DNA from 3 places in the Buttiauxella sp. AC142 genome. Region 3 is predicted to be linked to each of the others. Evidence: predicted binding sites of a transcription regulator. Region 3 holds the regulator's gene; each other region holds the start of a gene.
The links. Region 3 encodes PhoB, which activates phosphate uptake and scavenging genes when phosphate is short. Its sites were predicted from a motif close to CTGTCATAAAACTGNCNNAT; they were not measured.
Positions count from the first base shown of each region.

Region 1: the regulator PhoB is predicted to act here: its motif matches at 2,443-2,462, upstream of rpoH (RNA polymerase sigma factor RpoH).
Region 2: the regulator PhoB is predicted to act here: its motif matches at 2,785-2,804, upstream of AC0IWZ_RS09120 (esterase-like activity of phytase family protein).

Region 1 covers NZ_CEEDCH010000001.1:4,377,388-4,382,050, reverse strand. Annotated here, with positions in the region: gene ftsY (signal recognition particle-docking protein FtsY) at 1-637, shown strand, start outside; gene ftsE (cell division ATP-binding protein FtsE) at 640-1,308, shown strand; gene ftsX (permease-like cell division protein FtsX) at 1,301-2,356, shown strand; gene rpoH (RNA polymerase sigma factor RpoH) at 2,614-3,468, shown strand; gene AC0IWZ_RS20425 (branched-chain amino acid ABC transporter substrate-binding protein) at 3,691-4,663, shown strand, end outside.
Region 2 covers NZ_CEEDCH010000001.1:1,979,512-1,984,174, reverse strand. Annotated here, with positions in the region: gene AC0IWZ_RS09130 (ester cyclase) at 1-311, opposite strand, end outside; gene AC0IWZ_RS09125 (LysR substrate-binding domain-containing protein) at 414-1,349, shown strand; gene AC0IWZ_RS09120 (esterase-like activity of phytase family protein) at 1,382-2,740, opposite strand; gene AC0IWZ_RS09115 (methyl-accepting chemotaxis protein) at 2,900-4,438, shown strand; gene AC0IWZ_RS09110 (cobalamin-independent methionine synthase II family protein) at 4,578-4,663, opposite strand, start outside.
Region 3 covers NZ_CEEDCH010000001.1:811,838-816,500, reverse strand. Annotated here, with positions in the region: gene phoR (phosphate regulon sensor histidine kinase PhoR) at 380-1,672, opposite strand; gene phoB (phosphate response regulator transcription factor PhoB) at 1,695-2,384, opposite strand; gene sbcD (exonuclease subunit SbcD) at 2,574-3,791, shown strand; gene sbcC (exonuclease subunit SbcC) at 3,788-4,663, shown strand, end outside.

The DNA.
Region 1 (4,663 bases), 3.6 Mb from region 3:
GAATGTTGAAGGCAAAACGCCATTCGTTATTCTGATGGTTGGTGTCAACGGCGTGGGTAAAACCACCACTATCGGAAAACTGGCGCGTCAGTTCCAGCAAGAAGGCAAATCTGTAATGCTGGCGGCGGGCGATACCTTCCGCGCGGCGGCAGTAGAACAATTGCAGGTCTGGGGCCAGCGCAACAATATTCCGGTTATCGCTCAACACACCGGTGCCGATTCTGCTTCCGTGATTTTTGATGCGATTCAGGCGGCAAAAGCGCGCAATGTAGATGTCCTTCTGGCCGATACAGCCGGGCGTTTGCAGAACAAAGCGCACCTGATGGAAGAGCTGAAGAAAATCGTTCGCGTAATGAAAAAGCTGGACGAAGATGCACCGCATGAGGTTATGCTCACCCTCGATGCCAGCACCGGGCAAAATGCGATTAGCCAGGCTAAATTATTCCATGAAGCCGTTGGATTGACAGGCATTACGCTCACCAAACTGGATGGTACAGCCAAAGGCGGCGTGATTTTCTCCGTTGCCGATCAGTTTGGTATTCCGATTCGCTACATTGGCGTCGGCGAGCGTATTGAGGACTTGCGTCCGTTTAATGCGGGCGATTTTATTGAGGCACTTTTTGCCCGAGAGGATTAACCATGATTCGCTTTGAACACGTTAGTAAGGCCTATCTCGGTGGGAGACAAGCGTTGCAGGGAGTCACCTTCCATATGCAACCTGGCGAGATGGCTTTTCTGACCGGTCACTCTGGAGCCGGGAAAAGTACCCTGCTTAAGCTTATCTGCGGTATTGAGCGGCCAAGTGCCGGAAAGATTTCGTTCAGCGGCCATGATATTAGCCGCCTCAAGAGCCGCGAAGTGCCGTTCCTGCGCCGTCAGATTGGTATGATCTTCCAGGATCACCATTTGTTGATGGACAGAACCGTTTACGACAACGTGGCGATCCCGCTGATCATCGCGGGTGCCAGCGGTGAAGACATTCGCCGCCGCGTGTCTGCGGCACTGGATAAAGTTGGCCTGCTCGATAAAGCGAAGAGTTTCCCGATTCAACTCTCTGGCGGTGAACAGCAGCGCGTGGGCATTGCTCGTGCGGTGGTGAATAAGCCTGCGGTATTGCTGGCAGATGAACCGACCGGTAACCTTGATGATGCGCTCTCGGAAGGTATTTTGCGTCTGTTCGAGGAATTTAACCGCGTGGGCGTAACGGTTCTGATGGCAACGCACGATATGGGGCTGATTTCCCGCCGTAATTATCGCATGTTGACGTTAAGTGACGGCCATTTGCATGGAGGCCTGGCAGGTGAATAAACGCAGCGCGCTCAATCACATAAAGCGCTTCAGCAACAAGCTGGATAAAATCAACTCGCTGAATAAGTTAGGGGATTTAGGCCGCTCGGTGAAAAAACGCGGCAAAGGGCCTCAATCGAAAAGCAAATCCCTCAAGGGCGGTGTGAACGAACAGTTCCGCTACGCCTGGCAGGGGGCTGTACAGGATTTACGCAGCAAGCCTTTAGCCACTTTCCTGACGGTCATGGTTATCGCCATTTCTCTTACACTGCCAAGCGTGTGCTACATGGTTTACAAAAACGTAAATCAGGCCGCCACACAGTATTACCCTTCGCCGCAAATTACCGTTTACCTCGACAAAGCGCTGGATGACAACGCCGCGCAGCAAGTGGTGGGTGCGATTCAGGCAGAAGAGGGCGTCGATAAAGTTAACTATTTATCGCGTGACGAAGCGCTGGGCGAATTCCGCAACTGGTCGGGCTTTGGCGGCGCGCTGGATATGCTGGAAGAAAACCCGCTGCCTGCCGTTGCCGTGGTGAACCCGAAACTCGATTTCCAGACCACAGACCACCTGAACACTTTGCGTGACCGTGTCGCTCGTATTAACGGTGTCGATGAAGTGCGCATGGATGACAGCTGGTTTGCACGTCTCGCCTCGCTGACTGGTCTGGTAGGGCGTGTTGCTGCGATGATTGGCGTGCTGATGGTTGCCGCGGTATTCCTGGTGATTGGTAACAGCGTGCGCCTGAGCATTTTTGCCCGCCGCGACTCCATCAATGTGCAGAAACTGATTGGTGCGACGGATGGATTCATCCTGCGCCCGTTCTTGTACGGCGGTGCGTTATTAGGCTTTAGCGGTGCGTTTTTGTCGCTGATTTTGACCGAAATTCTGGTGTGGCGTTTGTCATCGGCTGTGACCGAAGTGGCGCAAGTATTTGGCACAAAATTCGATCTGACGGGCCTGGGTTTCGACGAATGCCTGCTGTTGTTGCTGGTTTCATCCATGAGCGGTTGGTTGGCTGCGTGGATAGCAACAGTACAACATTTACGTCGTTTTACCCCAGAGTAAAAATTTTTTGATATACTAGTCCCCTGCTACGAAGTACCTATCAGCAGGGGACTCGTTCCCACCTCGGTAAGCGTTTCTCCTGCCATGTTTCATAGCTCTGTCACATTTTGTGTGCAATCTATGCACAGCTTTACACGGAACTTGTGGATAGCATCACTGTCTGAGTTTACTGTGGGTGGTACGGTTTGGCGCTTGACGTGGAGTCAGGTGTGGCACTGTGTAGCAACCTGTACGTTAGTCTCTAAGAGAGGGTTTGAATGACCAAAGAAATGCAAAATTTAGCTTTAGCCCCTGTTGGTAACCTGGAATCTTATATTCGGGCCGCTAACTCCTGGCCGATGTTGACGGCTGAGGAAGAGAAGGAGCTTGCTGAAAAGCTGCATTACCAGGGCGATCTGGAAGCAGCGAAAAGGCTGATCCTGTCTCACCTGCGCTTTGTTGTTCATATCGCTCGTAATTACTCGGGCTATGGCTTGCCGCAGGCTGACTTGATTCAGGAAGGCAACATTGGCCTGATGAAGGCGGTGCGCCGCTTTAACCCGGAAGTGGGTGTCCGCTTAGTGTCCTTTGCTGTGCACTGGATCAAAGCTGAAATTCACGAATACGTTCTGCGTAACTGGCGTATTGTGAAAGTGGCAACCACTAAAGCACAACGTAAGTTGTTCTTTAACCTGCGTAAAACTAAACAACGTCTGGGTTGGTTCAACCAGGACGAAGTGGAAATGGTCGCCAACGAGCTGGGTGTTTCCAGCAAAGATGTCCGTGAGATGGAATCTCGCATGGCGGCGCAGGACATGACGTTCGACATGGGCAACGACGACGATTCAGACAGCGCGCCAATGGCTCCGGTGCTGTTCTTGCAGGATAAGTCTTCTAACTTTGCCGATGGCATTGAAGACGACAACTGGGAATCGCACGCGGCTGATAAACTCAGCGATGCCATGTTAGGCCTGGACGAACGTAGCCAGGATATTATCCGTGCCCGTTGGCTCGATGAAGACAACAAAAGCACGCTGCAAGAACTGGCCGACCGTTATGGCGTTTCCGCCGAGCGTGTGCGTCAGCTTGAAAAGAACGCGATGAAAAAACTGCGCATGGCCATCGAAGCGTAAGTTATTCAGCAAGACAAAAAAACCGCCTTCCAGGGCGGTTTTTTTATGCCCGTCACTTTCCTTCCCCATTGTGAAAAAATTGTTATTCCAAAAGCCGCAAATTCGGGTATGTTTTTAACTCTGAGTGCGGCGAAGGCACACGCGGTATTCGTAAACCAAAAATAAAACCGTGCCAAAACAACACAACAAATACCAATCACAACAAGAATGGGGATTCTCAGGATGAACATGAAGGGCAAAGCGTTATTGGCTGGTTGTATTGCACTTGCGATGAGCAACGCAGCATTTGCGAAGGATATCAAAGTAGCGGTAGTTGGGGCGATGTCTGGCCCGGTTGCTCAATATGGCGACCAGGAATTTACCGGTGCAGAACAAGCGGTTGCTGATATTAATGCCAAAGGCGGCATCAAAGGCGACAAACTTGTTATCACCAAATATGACGATGCTTGTGACCCGAAACAAGCCGTGGCGGTCGCCAACAAAGTGGTTAACGATGGCATCAAATATGTAATCGGCCACTTGTGTTCTTCTTCTACTCAACCTGCGTCTGATATCTACGAAGACGAAGGTGTACTGATGATCACTCCTGCGGCAACGGCGCCTGAGCTGACTTCGCGCGGTTACAAATTAACAATGCGTACCACAGGACTGGACTCCGATCAGGGCCCAACGGCGGCGAAATACATCCTTGATCACGTGAAACCGAAAAACATCGCGGTGATTCATGACAAACAACAATATGGCGAAGGCCTGGCGCGCTCGGTTCAGGAAAACCTGAAAAAAGGCGGCGCTAACGTGGTGTTCTTTGACGGCATCACCGCAGGTGAGAAAGACTTCTCCACGCTGGTGGCACGCCTGAAGAAAGAGAATATCGACTTCGTTTACTACGGTGGCTACCACCCTGAAATGGGCCAGATCCTGCGTCAGTCTCGTGCCGCAGGCCTGAAAACTCAGTTCATGGGTCCAGAAGGTGTAGCGAACGTTTCATTGTCTAACATTGCTGGCGAATCTGCTGAAGGCCTGTTAGTCACCAAACCGAAGAACTACGACCAGGTTCCTGCGAACAAACCGGTTGTAGATGCAATCAAGGCGAAGAAACAAGATCCAAGTGGCGCGTTCGTATGGACCACATACGCAGCACTGCAATCTCTGGCTGCAGGTCTGAACAAGTCAGAAGATCCGGCTGAAATCGCGA
Region 2 (4,663 bases), 1.2 Mb from region 3:
GTGACGTCTTTTCCATGAACATCAAATCCGTGCCATGTATTAGAGCCTCGCGCCACATGTTTCAGATGAACCACAACCACATCGTCGGTCACGACTTCTTTACTGAAGGTGGTTTCTATCGATTCATAGCGGTTAATAACATGTTCGAGCAGCGCTTTTTTGAAGTTTTCAACACCGTGAACAGGCGCATCACAATCAGGGCGATGAATAATAACGTCTTTATCAAAATACTCTTTAACGCGCTCCGCATCTTTTCCATCTACACAATATTTAAAGTATTTCTTTACTGTTTCAAGATTATTTATGCTCATCACTCAATCTCCGATTTAATTATTTAAAACGAGTATAGGGAGGTTTGTGATATTCGTAAATAACATATATATTGCGTGTGGTATGCAAAAAATGGATATCTTATGAAACTCGACAGACTCGAACGCTGGGCAACCGTCAGGCACTTTCGCCTGGCTATCGCACTCTTCGAATACGGCAGTGTTCTGCACGCTTCACGTTCGTTAAATGTGTCACAACCGACAGCCAGCAAGCTGCTGCTCGATCTTGAGGATGCGGTAGGCGCAAAGTTGTTCCTGAGAAATCGCCGGGGAGTCACGCCCACCGAATTGGGGCGCGCATTTGTTGACCGTAGCAAAATGGTGCTGGCTCAACTTGATCACGTTTCGCAAGCTATCAGTGCGCTGGGAACGGGTCATGCCGGGCGGGTTGCCATCGGCAGTTTATTAACCGGTTCGAGTTATCTGGTTCCGGCGGCGATTGCAAAACTGAGCGTTTCCCGGCCCGACATTCGTATTAAGATTATAGAAGGAGTCAGCGGAGAATTATTGCCGCGACTGGTTTCTGGAGAACTCGATTTTTTAATTGGCAGATTATCAGACATTAGTTCCAACGCGGTGGTCACTCAGGAAGCCTTATTTAATGAGAATGCCATGGTTGTCGTCCGTAAAGGTCATCCGCTGGAGCAAAATCCTCATGCAACACTCGAGAAATTAAAACAGGAAGCGTGGATATTACCGCCCATTGAAACGACATTACGTAAGCAGTTTGATAATACTTTTTATCATGACAATATTGATCCGCCGCATGCGACTATCGAGACGGTTTCATTCTTCAATATATTATGGCTGTTAAAAAAGACCGATTTATTAGGGATTCTGCCACAATCCATTATTACGGATATCACTTACAGCAACGATCTTGTGCGTTTACCGTCATTTGAACCGTTGGTTCTGGAGCAAATCGGTATTTCCCGTTTGACCGGAACGGAACTCTCGCCTGCCGCCGCTGCATTGGTGGAATCCATTCGTGACGTGATGGGAAGTTCATCGGGAATGTAAAACAGGGCAGCCGCGAGGTTGCCCTGTTTGTATTACTTCAACGCTTCTGGCAGCTTAATCACCCAAAGCTCATTTTGAGACTCGGGCTTTTCCAGCGGTTTTAACGAGATTTTGGTGGCAACTTCTTTACCGTCGCGGGTTAAATGCCCTTTGCCGTCCACTTCATATTGGTCAGCTTTTTTAGCGTCGTCCGCAGGATTTTCCAGCACCGGTTGCAGGCCGAAATCGTTGTCATTGATCACCGCGATGGTCTGGTTATCAATCAGCGTCATGCCTTCGGCTTTCTCCTGCTGCCAGCCCAGTTTACGCAGATCAACCACCTCTTTTTTCTGCGCCAGTTTGATACCGCGTGCTTTCAGTTGTGTGGCGTCGTCAAACTCTGGCGCTTTGTCTTTATCAAACGAACTCAAATCGCTGGCCTGGCTAAGATCAACCACATACACCAGGTTGCGCATGACTTTGTTTTTGTCGCCGCCCTGTTCGATAAGCAGCAGGCGGTTGTCATCCAGCGCCACAATATCGCCGATTTTGGCATCTTTAGCTTTCTTATAGACATCCACGTCAATCGGATAGCCATACATTTCGGTTTTGCCCGTTGCAGGATTGAAGCTCACCAGGCGGGTAAATTGCGCGGTGTTTTTCGTTTTTCCGTCGATATCCAACGTACTTTGCACGGCGGCAATAATGCGCCCGTCTGGCATACGCGTAATGCCTTCAAAGCCACGGTTAGCCTGGCGCCATTTGATGATGTTTGGCAAACCACCCGCCACGCCCTGCTCGCCTTGTTCCGCCTGCGGGCCATACTTTTTGAGGATTTTACCGTTGGCATCAATGTTAATGATGAAAGGACCGTATTCATCGCACAGCCAGTAACCGCCTTTGCCGTCCGGCGTGATGCCTTCGGTGTCCAGTCCGCGCTTGTCGCTCGATAATTGCTGCAAAGTGTCACCCAGCGCGATTTCATTGGTCGCGCCAATCAAACCTTCAGGCAACGGCAAACCGCTAATTGGCCCGTTATCATCATGTAATGCGTGTGCATCTGTCGCTTCGGCTTTGCCCCCCGCCACGCGAATGGTCATCAGCAATGGGGTAAACTTTGGATTAGCAAAAATCTTCGACTCTTTTTTACCTGATTTAGGCGAATCGGCATTCGGGCCGCGATCCGTGACTGTGGCAAACACCAGCGCATCGCCGTCTTTACGGATAAATTGCAGGCCGGAACCCACGCCCACCGGCAATCCGTTCGGGAAGTTAGCTGCGTACGCCCCCTGATATTCAACATGATCACCCTGAGGGAACGTGACAACGTAACGATCAACTTGCGGCTCCGCCGCCTGGCTTGCCAGAGGCAATAGTGAGGTCAATAACAGCGCAAAAGGTTTTAATTTCATGATGTTCGCATCCTTTATTTTGGTCATCGATTTATAAAGCAGCCTTATGACAGAAATATGACGAAAATAAGACCGCTAAATTTCCCGCCCCGAATGCCGATAACCCTCACAGCACTGGCTGAAACGAGTCAGGTTATTTTCTAAACATAAGGGTTTTGTATGTCAGTACGGCGTTTTTCGATTTTAGTTTTCAGTACGTTACTGTTTATTTTCTTAGCCAGTACCGCATCCAATATCTGGTCTTTAACTCGTAGCAACCAGTCTCTGGATAACGTCAACCGGGAAATCCGCGTGGTGTTATCGGTGATCGACCCGATTAACCACAGCCGCACCATGCGTGTTCGCGCCATGGAAGCGTTAGAAGAACGTGAGCAAGGTTCAAGTGACCAAAGTCAGCTGGCGTTGGATGGCGCAAAGTTGGTGCTCGGCAAAGCGAATTCCGCCTTTCAGGCTTATCTGGAAGCGCCAAAACAGCCTGGCGAACAAGTGCTGGCCGATGCTTATCAAACCGCTTTTGTGAATTATCGCGAGCAAGGTTTGCAGCCGTTACTTGATGCGGTTGGCGCGAATGATATGCAGCGCGCCCGCACGCTCGTGACCTCCACTCTGCCGCTTCTCGACAAACAGTTTGAAGTCGCGCTGGATAAGCTGCTGTCGTTTCGCGAGCAGTACGCGCAACAGCTCAACAAAGATGCGCAATCGGGCTTCAACCAAAGTCTGGTGAGTATTGCGATTTTCGCACTGATCTTCGCCATTATTCTCGGAGCAGCGTTCCTGCTGTTGAAAAAACGAGTTCTCAACGAGCTGGATAAAGCGAAAGCACATTGCACTGAAATCGCCAGCGGCATCCTGCATACGCCGATTGTCGCCAACGCTCAGGATGAAATTGGCGCCATGATGCGCGAGCTGGAACAAATGCGCGTTTCGCTGGCGAGTATCATCGGCCAGGTGCGTGAATCCAGCCAGACCGTGGCCTACGCGTCTGAAGAAATCGCGGCCGGGAACACCGACCTTTCTGCCAGAACAGAAGAGCAAGCGTCGTCTTTGGGTGAAACAGCGGCCAGCATGGAACAGCTCACCGTGACGGTGAAATCTACTTCCGACAACTCTCACCAGGCAAATAAGCTGGCAAATGGCATGTTGATTGCCGCCAATGACGGCAACGAGATTGTTAGCGAGGTGATTGATTCAATGCGTAATATTGAGTCTAGCTCCAGCAAAATCGACAATATTATTAGCATTATCGAAGACATTGCTTTCCAGACCAATATTCTGGCGCTGAATGCCGCGGTTGAAGCGGCGCGTGCCGGTGAACAAGGGCGTGGTTTTGCCGTGGTCGCCAGCGAAGTCCGCAACCTGGCGCAACGTTCGTCGGTTGCCGCGAAGGAGATCAAAGAGCTGATTGAGCTGTCTGGTGAGCAGGTAAATATCGGCAGTAATCTGGTGAATCGTGCGGGCGAGAGTATGCAGCGGATTTCCAACGCCATTAAGCAAGTGACGGGATTGATGGAAGAAATTGCGGTGTCAACCGGCGAGCAAAGCCGCGGCATTGAACAAATCAACCTGGCCGTGGTGCAAATGGATGTGGTGACGCAGCAGAATGCCGCGCTGGTTGAGCAGGCCTCAGCGGCGGCGATGTCGTTAAAAGAGCAGTCGCAGGCGCTCAATGAGACGGTGGCGGTGTTTAAGCTGGCGTAATTTGTTGTCGGGTGACGCTTCGCTTAACCGACCTACAAAATCATGCCCTTGTAGGTCGGGCAAGCGTTAGCGCCCCCGGCAAAAACCATAAAACCTTCGTTCGTAGGTCGGGCAAGCGAAGCGCCCCCGACAAAACCCTCTACCAAACCTTTTCGGCAAGCTCCGTCACCAGGCGCACTTTGTCCCACTGCTGCTCAGGCGTCAGGCTGTTACCCTCTTCTGTCG
Region 3 (4,663 bases):
AATCAGTAGACTCGACAGCGGAAAATCCTTTCCGGGATCGGTGGAGAAGAATAGTTGTTTGAATTACCACTCATATCCAGTCGGTCTGCCAATCACAGGGCGGCAATTAAAACGCTTATAGCGTTTGAAGGCAAGAACGGATCCAGAAACCAGATTGATATCCTTTAATTAACAACATATTTAGTGAATCTGATTAATCATAAGAAAAGATTATGGTCTTTTGTGTGGTTAAATTATAAACAATCGAGGATTTTTTATTAACATGTGGGCAAAAAAAACACAGGCCAGAAAACTGGCCTGTGGAAAGTTATTTTGACACTTATTGCGCTAATGTCGGATGACGCTTCGCTTATCCAGGCGACGAAAACTGATTATCAGTCTATTTCTCGCTAACGATTAAACGCTCGGGCAAAACAAAGGAAAACGTCGAACCTTTGCCCGGCTGGCTTTCAATATTCAGGCGTGCGTCATGGTGACTTAAAGCGTGTTTGACTATCGCCAGCCCAAGCCCGCTGCCGCCCGTCTGACGCGAACGCGCTTTGTCGACGCGGTAAAAACGCTCCGTCAGGCGCGGAAGGTGTTCTGCTGAAATCCCCGGACCATTATCAGTCACGCTAAAACTTGCCCCACCCGCCACGCGTTTCCAGCTCACCGTAATATGCGTGCCTTCTGGCGTATGGTTGACCGAGTTATAAACAAGATTGGAAATCGCACTCCTGAGTTGCTCGTCATTGCCAAAGACTTTCAGCGTGGGGTCGATATCAAATTGTATCGTCTGCCGTTCATGGCTGAGAGTTTGCGCCTCACGCTCTACAACACGCAGCATCAGCGGCACATCAATCTTTTCATTGAGCACCATGGCCGGAGCGGCTTCTATTTTTGAAAGCGTCAGAAGCTGCTTAACCAACCCTTCCATGCGCGAAGTTTGCTCGCGCATCGTGCCTAATGCTTTCTCACGCAGCGGCCCTTCAAGCGTCTGGTCCTGCATCATCTCCAGATAACCTTGCAGCACCGTGAGCGGCGTTCGCAGTTCGTGGCTGACGTTAGCAAAGAAATTACGTCGCGCCCCTTCGAGCTGGTGCATCTGAGTCACATCGCGAGCCACCAGCAGCCACTGCTCATCGCTGTAGGGCATCACACGGAACTCCAGATGGCGTCCCGTATTGAGTACCAAAGTTAACGGACGTGAAAACTCTTTTTGCGACAGATAGCGAGTAAATTCCGGGTAGCGCAATAAGTTAAGGATGTTCTGCCCGTTATCGTCCGGCCAGCGTAACCCCAGCAATTGTTGCGCCAGACCGTTACACCAAAAAATCGTCCCTTCTTCCGTGGTCAGAACTACCGCATCGGGCAGCGATTCGGCTCCGCTACGAAAACGCTTAATCAGATTACCTAACTCTTTGCGGCGCTTTTTGTTACGCAACTGCATCTGATGAAGACCGTACAACAGGGGATCCCAACTCCCGCGGCCTGGCGGCGGCGTCATACTGCGATCCACCCACAGCCACCACGATAAACGCAGTAAATTCCAGAAATGCCAAACCAGCAGTCCGGTAACTGCCAGTAATAAAAACCACGGTAAATGGCCGAAAATAAGACCTAAGATGGCGGCGGGTATGCAACAGAGCACCAGCTCCATCACTAACCTTTTCCATGATAACCTTTCCAGCACGCGTCATTCTCCTGACAAGGAATTAAAAGCGGGTTGAGAACCGATAACCCGTACCGCGTACTGTTTGTACCATTCTGTCATGTCCACTATGTTCAAGCGCTTTGCGTAACCGCCGAATATGTACGTCCACCGTTCGGTCTTCGACATAAACATTGGTGCCCCATACATGATTAAGCAGTTGCTCACGGCTATACACCCGTTCCGGGTGTGTCATAAAGAAGTGTAATAATTTAAATTCTGTTGGCCCCATATCCAACGGGTTCTCACCAGTCATGACGCGGTGCGATGACGGATCAAGGCTCAGTCCGTGCATCTCAATCACCTCTTCCACCGCCATCGGAGAGATGCGGCGCATCACAGCTTTAATGCGTGCCACCAGCTCCTTCGGGGAAAACGGTTTGGTAATATAGTCATCGGCTCCAACTTCAAGCCCTCGCACGCGGTCTTCTTCTTCGCCACGCGCCGTCAGCATCATGACAGGGATTTCACGTGTTAATGCTTCACGTTTCAGATGCTTAATGAATTGAATACCTGAACCACCCGGTAACATCCAGTCCAGTAAAATTAAATCCGGAAAGGGTTCGATAAGCAGATTCACTGCACTGTCATAATCTTCCGCTTCTACAGGATGAAAACCGTTTTGTTCGAGCACAAAGCTCACCATTTCACGGATTGGAGCTTCATCTTCTACGACTAAAATACGCTTCGCCATGATTCGCCCTGCTCAAGGAATAATTATTGTTGTTTCAATGCGGTGCCATTATGCGTCAGATTTATGACAGATTTATGAAAAACATAAATGCCTGGCGACTCATCACAATGAATTATGACACTCAATTGTGTCGTTCTTGCTCATCCGCTTTATAATCCCGCCACGCTTTTTTATGCCAAGGGACAACCAATGCGCATTATTCACACATCAGACTGGCATCTTGGTCAAAATTTTTATACCAAAAGCCGTGGGCCAGAGCACCAGGCGTTTCTTGAATGGTTGCTGCAAGCCGCAGTCGAGCATGATGTGGATGCGATAATTGTCGCAGGCGATATTTTTGATACCGGCTCGCCGCCGAGTTACGCGCGCGAATTGTATAACCGTTTTGTGGTGCAACTGCAGCAAACCGGCTGCTCCCTTGTGGTGCTGGCGGGAAACCACGATTCCGTTGCCACGCTGAATGAATCTCGTGAATTAATGGCGTGCCTGAATACTTATGTCATCGCCAGTGCGCGGCATGATGCCAGCCAGCAAGCTATCGTACTCAACACTAAATCGGGCGAACCGGGTGCCATTCTTTGTCCGATTCCGTTCCTGCGCCCCCGGGATATTCAAAACAGCCAGGCGGGACTTTCCGGCCACGAAAAGCAGCGTTCGTTGATGGAAGCCATCAGCGAACATTACCAGCAGTGTTACACCGCCGCCTGCGAATTACGCGCTGATGCGAAGCTGCCGATTATCGCTACCGGCCATTTAACCACCGTGGGTGTAACCAAAAGCGATGCGGTGCGCGATATTTACATCGGCACGCTGGATGCTTTCCCGGCGCAGCATTTCCCTGCTGCCGACTACATCGCACTCGGCCATATCCATCGCGCCCAACTCATTGGTGGCACTGAACATATTCGCTATAGCGGCTCGCCCATCCCGTTAAGTTTTGACGAAACGGGCAAGAACAAAAGTGTTTATCTGGTTGAGTTTGCCGAAGGCGTGCTTCATGAAGTGACTCCGCTGACGGTGCCTGTCAGCCAGCCTTTAGCGGTCATCAAAGGTTCTCTGAGTGAAATCGAACAGCAACTCGCGCAGTGGTGCGATGCACCAGCAGAACCCAAAGTTTGGCTGGATATTGAAATCGCTACCGAAGAATATCTGCATGATATGCAACGCCATATTCAGCAATTAACCGAAACGCTCCCCGTCGAAGTGGTGTTGCTGCGCCGCAGCCGCGAACAGCGCGAGCGCGTTATCGCCCAGCAACATAAAGAAACGCTGAGTGAACTGACGGTTGAAGAGGTTTTTGAGCGCCGCCTGGTTCAGGAAGACACCTCCGAAGAACGAGCGCAACGTTTGCGAACGCTATTTGCCCAAACGGTGGCGAGCCTGCATGACGTGGAGGAAGAAGCATGAAAATCCTTAGCCTGCGCCTAAAAAATCTCAACTCCCTGAAAGGGGAATGGAAAGTCGATTTCACCCGCGAACCGTTCGCCAGCAACGGTTTGTTTGCCATAACCGGGCCAACAGGAGCAGGGAAAACCACGCTGCTCGATGCGATTTGTCTCGCGCTTTACCACCAGACACCGCGCCTCAATACCGTCACGCAATCGCAAAATGATCTCATGACGCGCGATACCGCCGAATGCCTGGCGGAAGTGGAATTTGAAGTAAAAGGAGTTGCCTATCGTGCCTTCTGGAGCCAGAACCGGGCGCGCAATGCGGCCAACGGCAATCTACAAGCCCCGCGTGTCGAGCTTGCAGAAGTGGCAAGTGGCAGGATTATTGCCGATAAAGTGAAAGACAAACTTGAGGTTACGGCCAAACTTACCGGTCTGGATTACGACCGTTTCACCCGCTCAATGATGCTATCCCAGGGTCAGTTTGCCGCGTTCTTAAATGCCAATGCCAATGACCGCGCCTCTTTGCTCGAAGAGCTGACCGGAACTGAAATTTACGGCACCGTTTCTGCGGCGGTGTTCGAGAATCATAAAAATGTGCGCAGCCAGCTTGAGAACCTACAAGCGCAGGCCGCTGGCGTAGCGTTGTTAAGTGAAGAGCAGCACCAGCGGCTTTCTGAGAGTTTGCAGACCTTGAGCGCTGAAGAAAAAGCGCTACTCGCAGAACAAATGAAACTCCAGCAGCATCAGCAATGGCTAGGCCAACTGACGCAGTTCACGCAAAAACATGCGCAGGCAGAACAATCGTTGAATGCGGCGAACCGGGCAATAGAAGCTGCCGCCCCAGAATTAGATAAACTGACTCGCGCACAACCGGCAGAAAAACTG